One region of the Stenotrophomonas sp. PD6 genome, then DNA from elsewhere that is predicted to be linked to it. Evidence: riboswitches for the same ligand, from Rfam matches in the RefSeq annotation. Region 1 holds a riboswitch; the other holds the start of a gene.

Evidence for each region. A riboswitch is a leader RNA that binds a small molecule or an ion and turns the genes downstream of it on or off. The one in region 1 is predicted to bind cobalamin.
Region 2: another riboswitch for cobalamin. It lies ahead of btuB (TonB-dependent vitamin B12 receptor); the one in region 1 lies ahead of metE (5-methyltetrahydropteroyltriglutamate--homocysteine S-methyltransferase).

The regions. Positions count from the first base shown of each region.
Region 1 is NZ_JBLZQD010000010.1:128,196-132,845, forward strand. Features, by position in the region: gene ACOZHM_RS14615 (bifunctional nicotinamide-nucleotide adenylyltransferase/Nudix hydroxylase) at 1-298, shown strand, start outside; gene ACOZHM_RS14620 (nicotinate phosphoribosyltransferase) at 366-1,790, shown strand; cobalamin riboswitch at 1,823-2,056, shown strand; gene metE (5-methyltetrahydropteroyltriglutamate--homocysteine S-methyltransferase) at 2,270-4,567, shown strand.
Region 2 is NZ_JBLZQD010000005.1:113,029-117,678, forward strand. Features, by position in the region: gene btuB (TonB-dependent vitamin B12 receptor) at 1-1,661, opposite strand, end outside; cobalamin riboswitch at 1,784-2,007, opposite strand; gene ACOZHM_RS09965 (histidine phosphatase family protein) at 2,181-2,771, shown strand; gene ACOZHM_RS09970 (TfoX/Sxy family protein) at 2,832-3,194, opposite strand; gene ACOZHM_RS09975 (GAF domain-containing protein) at 3,191-3,673, opposite strand; gene bioD (dethiobiotin synthase) at 3,793-4,476, shown strand; gene ACOZHM_RS09985 (PLP-dependent aminotransferase family protein) at 4,477-4,650, opposite strand, start outside.

The sequences.
Region 1 (4,650 bases):
GCTCGACAGCTGCCTGCGTGAACTGCGCGAAGAGACCCGCCTGAAGATTCCGCTGCCGGTGTTGAAGGGCTCGCTGAAGGGCCAGCAGGTCTTCGACCACCCCGAGCGCAGCCAGCGCGGCCGCACCATCACCCATGCCTTCCACTTCGAGTTTGCGGCAGGCGAACTGCCCCCCGTGCGCGGCGGCGACGATGCCGACAAGGCGCGCTGGATTCCGGTGAGCGAGGCGCTGGACATGGGCCCGCAGCTGTACGAAGACCACCTGCACATCCTGGAGTTTTTCCTGGGCCGGGGCTGAACCCGACCCGTTTCCCTCGCCGGCGGATAGACCGCCGGTGTTCCCCCGACGCGAAGGAGCTTCCGTCATGCATTACCTAGATAATCTTCTCCTCAACACCGACAGCTACAAGGCCAGCCACTGGCTGCAGTACCCCCCGGGTACCGATGCCACCTTCTTCTACGTGCAATCGCGCGGCGGCCTGTACGACCGCACCGTCTTCTTCGGCCTGCAGGCGCTCCTGAAGGAGTACCTCGCCAAGCCGATCACGCATGCCGATGTCGATACCGCGCGCGACCTGTTCGCCGCTCACGGCGTGCCGTTCAATGAAGACGGCTGGCGTTACATCGTCGACACGCATGCCGGGCTGATGCCGATCCGCATCCGCGCCGTGCCCGAGGGCACCGTGGTGCCAGTGCACAACGCGCTGATGACCATCGAATCGACCGACCCGCAGGCGTTCTGGGTGCCCTCGTACCTGGAAACCATGCTGCTGCGGATCTGGTACCCGGTAACCGTGGCCACCACCAGCTGGCACGCCAAGCAGACCATTCGCCAGTACCTGGAACGCACCAGCGACGACCCCGAAGGCCAGCTGCCGTTCAAGCTGCACGACTTCGGCAGCCGCGGCGTCTCGAGCCTGGAATCGGCCGCCATCGGCGGCGCGGCGCACCTGGTCAACTTCCTGGGCACCGACACCGTGTCGGCCCTGCTGTACGCCAAGTCGTTCTACCACGCGCCCATGGCCGGCTACTCGATCCCCGCCGCCGAGCACAGCACCATCACCAGCTGGGGCCGCGACGGCGAAGTGGACGCCTACCGCAACATGCTGGCGCAATTCGCCAAGCCGGGCGCACTGGTCGCGGTGGTGTCGGACAGCTACGACATCTACCACGCCATCACCGAACACTGGGGCACGACCCTGCGCCAGCAGGTGATCGACTCGGGCGCCACCGTAGTGATCCGCCCGGACTCGGGCGACCCGGTGACGGTGGTGCTCAAGTGCCTGGAACTGCTCGACGAGGCCTTCGGGCACAGCGTCAACGGCAAGGGCTACAAGGTGCTCAACCACGTGCGCGTGATCCAGGGCGATGGGGTCAACCCGACCAGCATCGGCCAGATCCTGGCGCACATCACCGACGCCGGCTACGCCGCCGACAACCTCGCCTTCGGCATGGGCGGTGCACTGCTGCAGCGCTTGGACCGCGACACGCAGAAGTTCGCGCTGAAGTGCTCGGCCGCCCGAGTCAACGGGCGCTGGATCGACGTCTACAAGGACCCGGTGACCGACAGCGGCAAGCAGAGCAAGCGCGGCCGCATGAGCCTGCTGCGCCATCGCGAGTACGGCCAGTTCCGCACCGTACCGGTGCCGGCCACGGCCGCCTCGCTGGCGGACCTGGAAATGCCGCTGGGCTTCGAGGACGCCATGGTGACGGTCTGGGAGAACGGCCAGCTGCTGCACGACGAGGCGCTGGAGCAGATCCGCAGCCGGGCCAACACCGCGCGGTTGTAAGCAACGCCTCTTGACCCCCGCGCCAACTCGGCCTACCTTGTGCTCGCCGAAGGTATCCATCTCTTCATGCAGATGAAGGGATGGGTTTAAACGGGAATCCGGTGAAGGTGCCTTGCGCACCCATTCCGGAGCTGCCCCGCAGCGGTGAATGGAAACGAATCCTGCCAACAGCACTGGGCCTTACCGCCTGGGAAGCGGCAGGTACTAGGTGGGCGCCCGCGCCCGTGTCCATCAGCCCGAATACCGGCCCCGGCCGGAGGACATGACCGTCCTCCGATTCGACCTGGAACGTCCGCGGGGAGGTTGCCGGGGCCTGACGCCACGCCTGCCGCGTGGCGCTGTCCCTGTGCGTCCGCTTCACGGCATCCGGTTCGCCCGCGGGGGCGAAGGTCGCTGGCGGGGCGGGCACGGCAGCAATGGCGTGGTGGCCGCGCAGTTCCTTCGTTCCTCAATGCCAATACGCAATGAGGACACGTTCCATGACCACTGTTACCAACCTGGGGTTTCCCCGCATCGGCGCCAAGCGCGAGCTCAAGCGCGCGCTGGAAGCGTTCTGGTCCGGCCAGAGCAGCGCAGCTTCGCTGCTCGACACCGCCGCCGGGCTGCGTGCCACCCACTGGCAGCTGCAGCGCGACGCCGGCGTTGATGTGCCGCCCAGCAACGACTTCAGCCTGTACGACCAGGTGCTGGACGCCGCCTTCCTGTTCGACGCCCTTCCGGCCCGTTACCGCGCCCTTGCCGACGCCGACCCGCTGGCCGGCTACTTTGCGATGGCGCGCGGCCTGCAACGCGATGGCTACGACCTGCACGCGCTGGAAATGACCAAATGGTTCGATACCAACTACCACTACCTGGTGCCTGAACTGCAGGCCGGCCAAGGCTTCGCGCTGCGCGGCGACAAGCCGCTGGCCGAATACCGCCAGGCCAAGGCGCTGGGCATTGAAACGCGCCCGGTGCTGATCGGCCCGGTGAGCTTCCTGCTGCTCTCCAAGACCACCGACGGCAGCCCCGCGCTGGACCTGCTGGACGCGCTGCTGCCCGTATACGTGGAGCTGCTGGGCCAGCTGCATGCGGCCGGCGCGCAGTGGGTGCAGCTGGACGAGCCGGTGCTGGTGCAGGACCTGGACGACCACGCCCGCGCCGCCTTCACCCACGCCTACGCCGTGCTGGCAACGGCCGCGCGCCCCAAGGTGCTGGTGGCGACCTACTTCGGCGCACTGGACGACAACCTGCCGCTAGCCGCCTCACTGCCGGTCGATGGCCTGCACGTGGACCTGGTGCGCGCACCGGAACAGCTCGATGCCGTGATCAAGGCGCTGCCGCCGGGCCGCGTGCTCTCGGCCGGGCTGGTCAATGGCCGCAACATCTGGCGCACCCACCTGGACAACGCGCTGCTGCTGGCGCGGTACGCGCACGGCCACCTGGGCAGCGACTGCCTGTGGCTGAGCCCGTCGTGTTCGCTGCTGCACAGCCCGGTGGACCTGGGCCACGAGAAGAAACTGGACGACGAACTGCGCGGCTGGCTGGCGTTCTCCAAGCAGAAGCTGGAAGAGCTGCGCGTGCTGGCCGATGCCATCGATGCGCCGGCCCGCGCCGAGGCGGCGCTGGAGCTGTCGCGCGAGCGCATCGAATCGCGCCGGCGCTCGCCGCGTGTGCACAACCCGGCCGTGGCCGCGCGCCTGGCCGCGCTCACACCGGCCGATGCGCAGCGCCACAGCCGCTACCCGCAGCGTCACCTGGCCCAGGCCGCCGCGCTGAAGCTGCCGCGCTTCCCCACCACCACCATTGGTTCGTTCCCGCAGACGCTGGAGGTGCGCGAGGCACGTGCACGCAACAAGTCCGGCACGCTGTCCGACGCCGACTACGACGCGTTCCTGGCCAGCCAGACCGAGCACTGCGTACGCATCCAGGAGCAGATCGGGCTGGACGTGCTGGTGCATGGCGAGTTCGAGCGCAACGACATGGTGGAATACTTCGGCGAGCAGCTGGAGGGCTTCGCCTTCACCAAGAACGGCTGGGTGCAGAGCTACGGCTCGCGCTGCGTGAAGCCGCCGGTGATCTATGGCGATGTGACGCGCCCGCAGGCCATGACGGTGCGCTGGTCGCAGTACGCGCAGTCGCTCACCGACCGCCCCATGAAGGGCATGCTGACCGGCCCGGTGACGGTGCTGCAGTGGTCGTTCGTGCGCGACGACCAGGCCCGCGCCGATACCTGCCGGCAGATCGCGCTGGCCTTGCGCGATGAGGTGCTGGACCTGGAGGCCGCCGGCATTGGCGTGATCCAGATCGACGAGCCCGCCATCCGCGAGGGCCTGCCGTTGCGCCGTGCGCAGTGGCGCGACTACCTGGACTGGGCGGTGGAGGCGTTCCGGATCAGCGCCAGCGGCGTGCGCGATGCCACCCAGATCCACACCCACATGTGCTACTCCGAGTTCAACGACATCATCCACTCCGTGGCGGCGATGGATGCCGACGTGATCTCCATCGAGACCTCGCGCTCGCGCATGGAGCTGCTGGACGCCTTCGTGCGCTTCCAGTACCCCAACGAGATCGGGCCGGGCGTGTATGACATCCACTCGCCGCGCGTACCGGACAAGGAGGAGATGCTATCGCTGCTGCGCAAGGCGGCCGAGGTGCTACGCCCCGAGCAGATATGGGTGAACCCGGACTGCGGGCTCAAGACCCGTGGCTGGCCGGAGACCCGCGCCGCCCTGGAGGCGCTGGTAGCGGCCGCCCGTGAGCTGCGCGACGAAACCGCCGACGCCAACGCCGCCTGATTCCTTTCACCGCTGCATGAAGGCCCCGCCGCCCCCGTTGGCGGCGGCGGGGGCGATGGGTTTAACCATGTGCCCATTAAAAC
Region 2 (4,650 bases), on a different contig from region 1:
TCGGCGTTGTCGTAGCGCTTGCCGGCACCGAACGCGGTGACGCCGGCACGGAAATCGCCGAAGCGGCGGTCGATGTCCAGGCGCGCGGTGTCCTGCGCACGGCGCGCCAGCCAGTTGTCGAACTGCGCACTGCCATCGGTACGGTTGCGCGGATCGGTGTGGCTGAGCTGGGCACTGAGGTCGAAGCCGGCCACGGCGAGCGAACCGGTCAGTTCCGCGCCGCGGATACGTGCCTTCTCCACCTGCGTCATCATGAAGGTGGTGGCGTCGTAGGTGATCAGGTCGTCGATGCGGGTCTCGAACACGTCCAGGCCCCAGCGCCAGCCGTCGCCCTGCTGGGCGATGCCCACGTTCGCGCTCTTGGATTTCTCCGGGTCCAGGCCCGGCACGCCACTCCACGGGTCGTACAGGTCGCTGAAGGTCGGTGCCTTGAACGCGGTGCCGTAGCTCGCGTTGAGGCGGAAGCCGCCGCCCAGCTCCATGCCCCAGCCGAGGCTGCCGGTGGTGTGGTTGCCGAACTGCTCGTTGTCGTCGTTGCGTACGCTGGCCTGCAGGTGGTGCGCGCCGAAGCGGCCCTGGTACTGCACGAACACGCCGGTGTTGTCACGGCTGTCGACCAGGTAACCGGCACTGCTGCCGTCCAGGTTGTCCTGGCTCCAGTCGACGCCGGCGCTGAGCAGCTGGCCGTCGGCGATGCCCACATCGGCCTGCACCGAGGCGCTGTCGCGGTGGGTCTGCGCCGCGCCCAGCCAGGTGCTGTCGTTGTAGTTGTCGGACTCGTTGTCGGCACGGCCGACGTTCACCGTGAGGTTGAAGCGTTCGCTGGGCGTGTAGCGCAGCTTGCCGCCCAGCACCTGCTGCAGCGTTTCCGAGTAGTTGTAGTAACCGTCGTAGTGGTTCTCGCCTTCGGCGCGCAGCGCGGTGCCTTCCACGCTCAGCGTGTCGGTCAGGGTGTAGCCGCCGCGCAGGCTCATCGACAGGTTGCGGTAGCCATCGCGGTCGGGCTCGTCGGCGCCGCAGCCGGCGAAGGTGACCGGGTCACCGTTGCAGGCATTGATGCCGTCGGTGTGCTGGTAGGCGATGTCGGTGCCGAACCAGCCGCGTGCGCCGGTACCGCCGAAGCCGCCGCTCGCCTCACGCAGGCCGTTGCTGCCGCCACCCAGCTGCAGGTGCGGCGCGAAGTCGCCCGCGTTGCGGCGGGTGAAGATCTGGATGACGCCGCCGATGGCATCGGCACCGTACAGGCTGGACTGCGGGCCGCGCACGATCTCGATGCGCTCGATCTGCGCCAGCGGCAGGTCCTGGATCATCGCCAGGCCCAGATCGCCCGTGTTGATGCGCACGCCGTCCACCAGCACCAGCGTGTGGGCCGAATTGGTGCCGCGCAGGAACAGCGAGCTCTGCTTGCCCAGCCCGCCGCTGTTGTTGAGGTTGATGCCCGCGCGGCCGCGCAGCAGGTCCTGCAGCGACGGCGCCTGGCTGCGCTCGATCTCGGCACGGTCGATCACCTGTGCGGGCGAAATGCTGTCCTGCAGGGCGATCGGGGTGCGGGTGGCGGTGACCAGGACCTGGTCGAGCGCGGTCGCGTCGTCCTGTGCGGCGGCCACCAGCGGCAATGCCGACAGCACGGCCAGGGAAAGAATGCGGATCTGCAGCTTCATCGTTGACTCCAAACACCGCGCACGCCCGCGCGGCTGGGGTAGGGGCGGCGGTCAACGGGAGCAGGGGACGGTGGGCGGGCGCAGACACGGCGCCGCTTGCCGCCGCCATGCCCGCCGCATCGCAACCAGTCGTCTTCCGGGCCGGTCTCCGGGCTCGCGGGCCGATGGCGGACCATCGCACCAGGCGCCTTCCCATGCACGAGCACAGTGGCGTATTGCCTGGCTTCCACGCTTACCGTTGCGGGGGCAGCGCCGGGCTGGCAGCAGGCAGGACCTGTTGCGTCACCGGCTTCCCGTTTCAACCTGCCGGCTTGCGCCGCAGGTCACCTGAAAGTGCGCGCAGTGTAGAGCAAAGCCTCGCGCCAGGTGCAGCCTGTGGCGGAGCGGCGCAGCCGAGCGGTTAGAATGCGCCTCGTTCTACGCAGTGGTTCGCATGAAACAGACGTGGTTGCAGCACCCTCGCCGGCACACTCGTGAAGATTCGCGGCTGCCCGCGGCCGCATGGCATGGGGTAGCGGCATGATCCTCGACCTGGTCCGGCACGCCAGCACCGGCCGCGATGGCTACCTCGACGGACGCAGCGACCCACCGCTGGAGGCGGGCACTACCGACGCGTTGTGCGAGCGCTACGCCGGGCTGCAGTGGGAACGCGTGCTGAGTTCGCCGCGCCAGCGGGCACTGGCCACCGCCGACGCGCTGGCGCTGCCGCGCGGACTGGAGGTGATCGCCGACGAAGAATGGGAAGAGCTGGATTTCGGCGATTGGGACGGCCAACCGCTGGACGCGCTGCCGATGCAGGCCTTGCAGGCGTTTCACCTGGACCCGCACACCAACCCGCCGCCGCACGGGGAAAGCTGGGGGCACTTCGAGCGCCGCATTTCGCGTGCATTGCATCGGCTGCTGGACGATCCCGAGCCGGTGCCGACGCTGATCGTGAGCCATGGTGGCCCGCTGCGCATGGTGCTGTCGCAGGTGTGCGGGCTGCCGATGGCGATGTGCTGGGCGCTGCGGATCGACCACGGCACGCGGCTGCAGCTGCGGGTGCAGCGGGAGGAGGGGGAGTTGTGGGGGGAACTGCTGGAGCTTCAGCAACCGGCATCGTTGCTGTAGAGCCACCCCATGGGTGGCTGCGCTTCGTTCCGGCACCGCGAAGCCACCCATGGGGTGGCTCTACCCCCGTTCTTCGTCGCTCTCGAACGGCGCTTCGTCGCCGTCGTCATCGTTGGCGACCGTGCGGTCATAGACCGGCCCTGACGCAGGCGGCGCCTTCTTCAGCGGCTTGTCGGCGATGATCGCCTCGTATTCGGCCACCAGCGCCGTGCGGCGCGCCTCGGGCAGTTCCTGCCAATGGCAGTCCAGCAGCGCGCCTTCCAGCGAGTACAGCAGGTTGAGGCTGGGCTTGAAGCCCGCGCGGCGGACCTTGACGAAGGCACCGACCGCACCGATGGCGGTCAGTTCCTCGGGCGTGCGCAGACCGACCTGACGCAGCCAGGCCGCGCTCTTCGGGCCGATGTTGCGCAGCTTGGTGCTCATCCCAGCGCCTCGACGAACACCGCGGCGATCGCTTCCAGGCCGGCCTGGTCCTCTGCGTCGAAACGGGCCAGCGACGGGCTGTCCAGGTCGAACACACCGATCAGGGTGTCGCCCTTGACCAGCGGCACCACCAGCTCCGAACGCGACGCCGAGTCGCAGGCGATATGGCCCGGGAAGGCGTCCACGTCTTCAATGCGCTGGGTGACACGCTGCGAGGCGGCCGCGCCGCACACGCCCTTGTTCAGCGGGATGCGCACGCAGGCCGGCAAGCCCTGGAATGGGCCCACCACCAGTTCGGTGCCGTCGAAGAAGTAGAAGCCCACCCAGTTCAGCTCGGGCAGTGCGTGGTAGACCAGCGCCGCAAGGTTGGCCGCGTTGGCGATCCGGTCGCGCTCGCCGTGCACCAGGGCGCGGGCCTGGGCCAGCAGCTGGCCGTACTGTTCCGGCTTGCTGCCGGTAAGCGTGGAAGTATCGAACATGGCCGCAGTCTAGCAAGCGCAGCCGGCGGCCGGACTGCCCGGCCATGCAACGCTGCGGTGCCGATGCGCCGGCGACCCCCCAGCGCCGATAATGGCGGCCCCTGTCCACCGGTCCGGCCATGTCCCTGCCTGCCTCCCTGCCCGCCGCCTTCTACGTCACCGGCACCGATACCGGCATCGGCAAGACCTTCAGCAGCTGCGCCCTGCTGCACGCGCTGCGCCAGCGCGGGCAGCGCGCGGTGGGCATGAAGCCGGTGGCGAGCGGCTGTGAACGCACGCCCGCCGGCCTGCGCAACGAGGACGCCACCGCGCTGCTGGCCGCCAGCGAGCCCACCCCGGCCTACGCCGACCTCAATCCGTATGCGCTGCCGCTGCCGCTGGCCCCGGAACTGGCTGCGGCGGCGGCGGGCGTAACCCTGGCGCTGGCGCCGATCGAAGCCGCGTTCGCGCGCCTGCAGGCGCAGGCCGACACCGTGGTGGTGGAAGGCGTGGGCGGCTGGCTGGCGCCGCTGTCCACCACGCTGGACCAGTCGCACCTGGTGCAGGCGCTGCAGCTGCCAGTGGTGATGGTGGTGGGGCTGCGGCTGGGCTGCCTGAACCATGCGCGGCTGACCGCGCAGGCGATTGCCGCCAGCGGCGCGACCTGCATCGGCTGGATCGCCAACGAGGTGGACCCGCAGATGGAGCGCATCGACGACAACGTGGCGCTGCTGCGCGCGCGCCTGCCGCTGCCGTTCTGGGGCCGGCTGCCGTACGCGCCGGGCGCCGATCCGGCGCAGCTGGCCCGGCACCTGCTGGGCTGACTACTCTCCGCGCGCCTGCGCCAGCAGCGCGGTGGCCAGCCGCCCGACGCTGGCGATGGCGCCCACGTAGCGCGCGTCCAGGTCCTGGCAGCACGACAGCCGCAGGCAGTGCCGGTAGCGTGCGCCGCGCGAATACACCTGGCCGGGCATGAACACCACGCCCTCGGCCAGCGC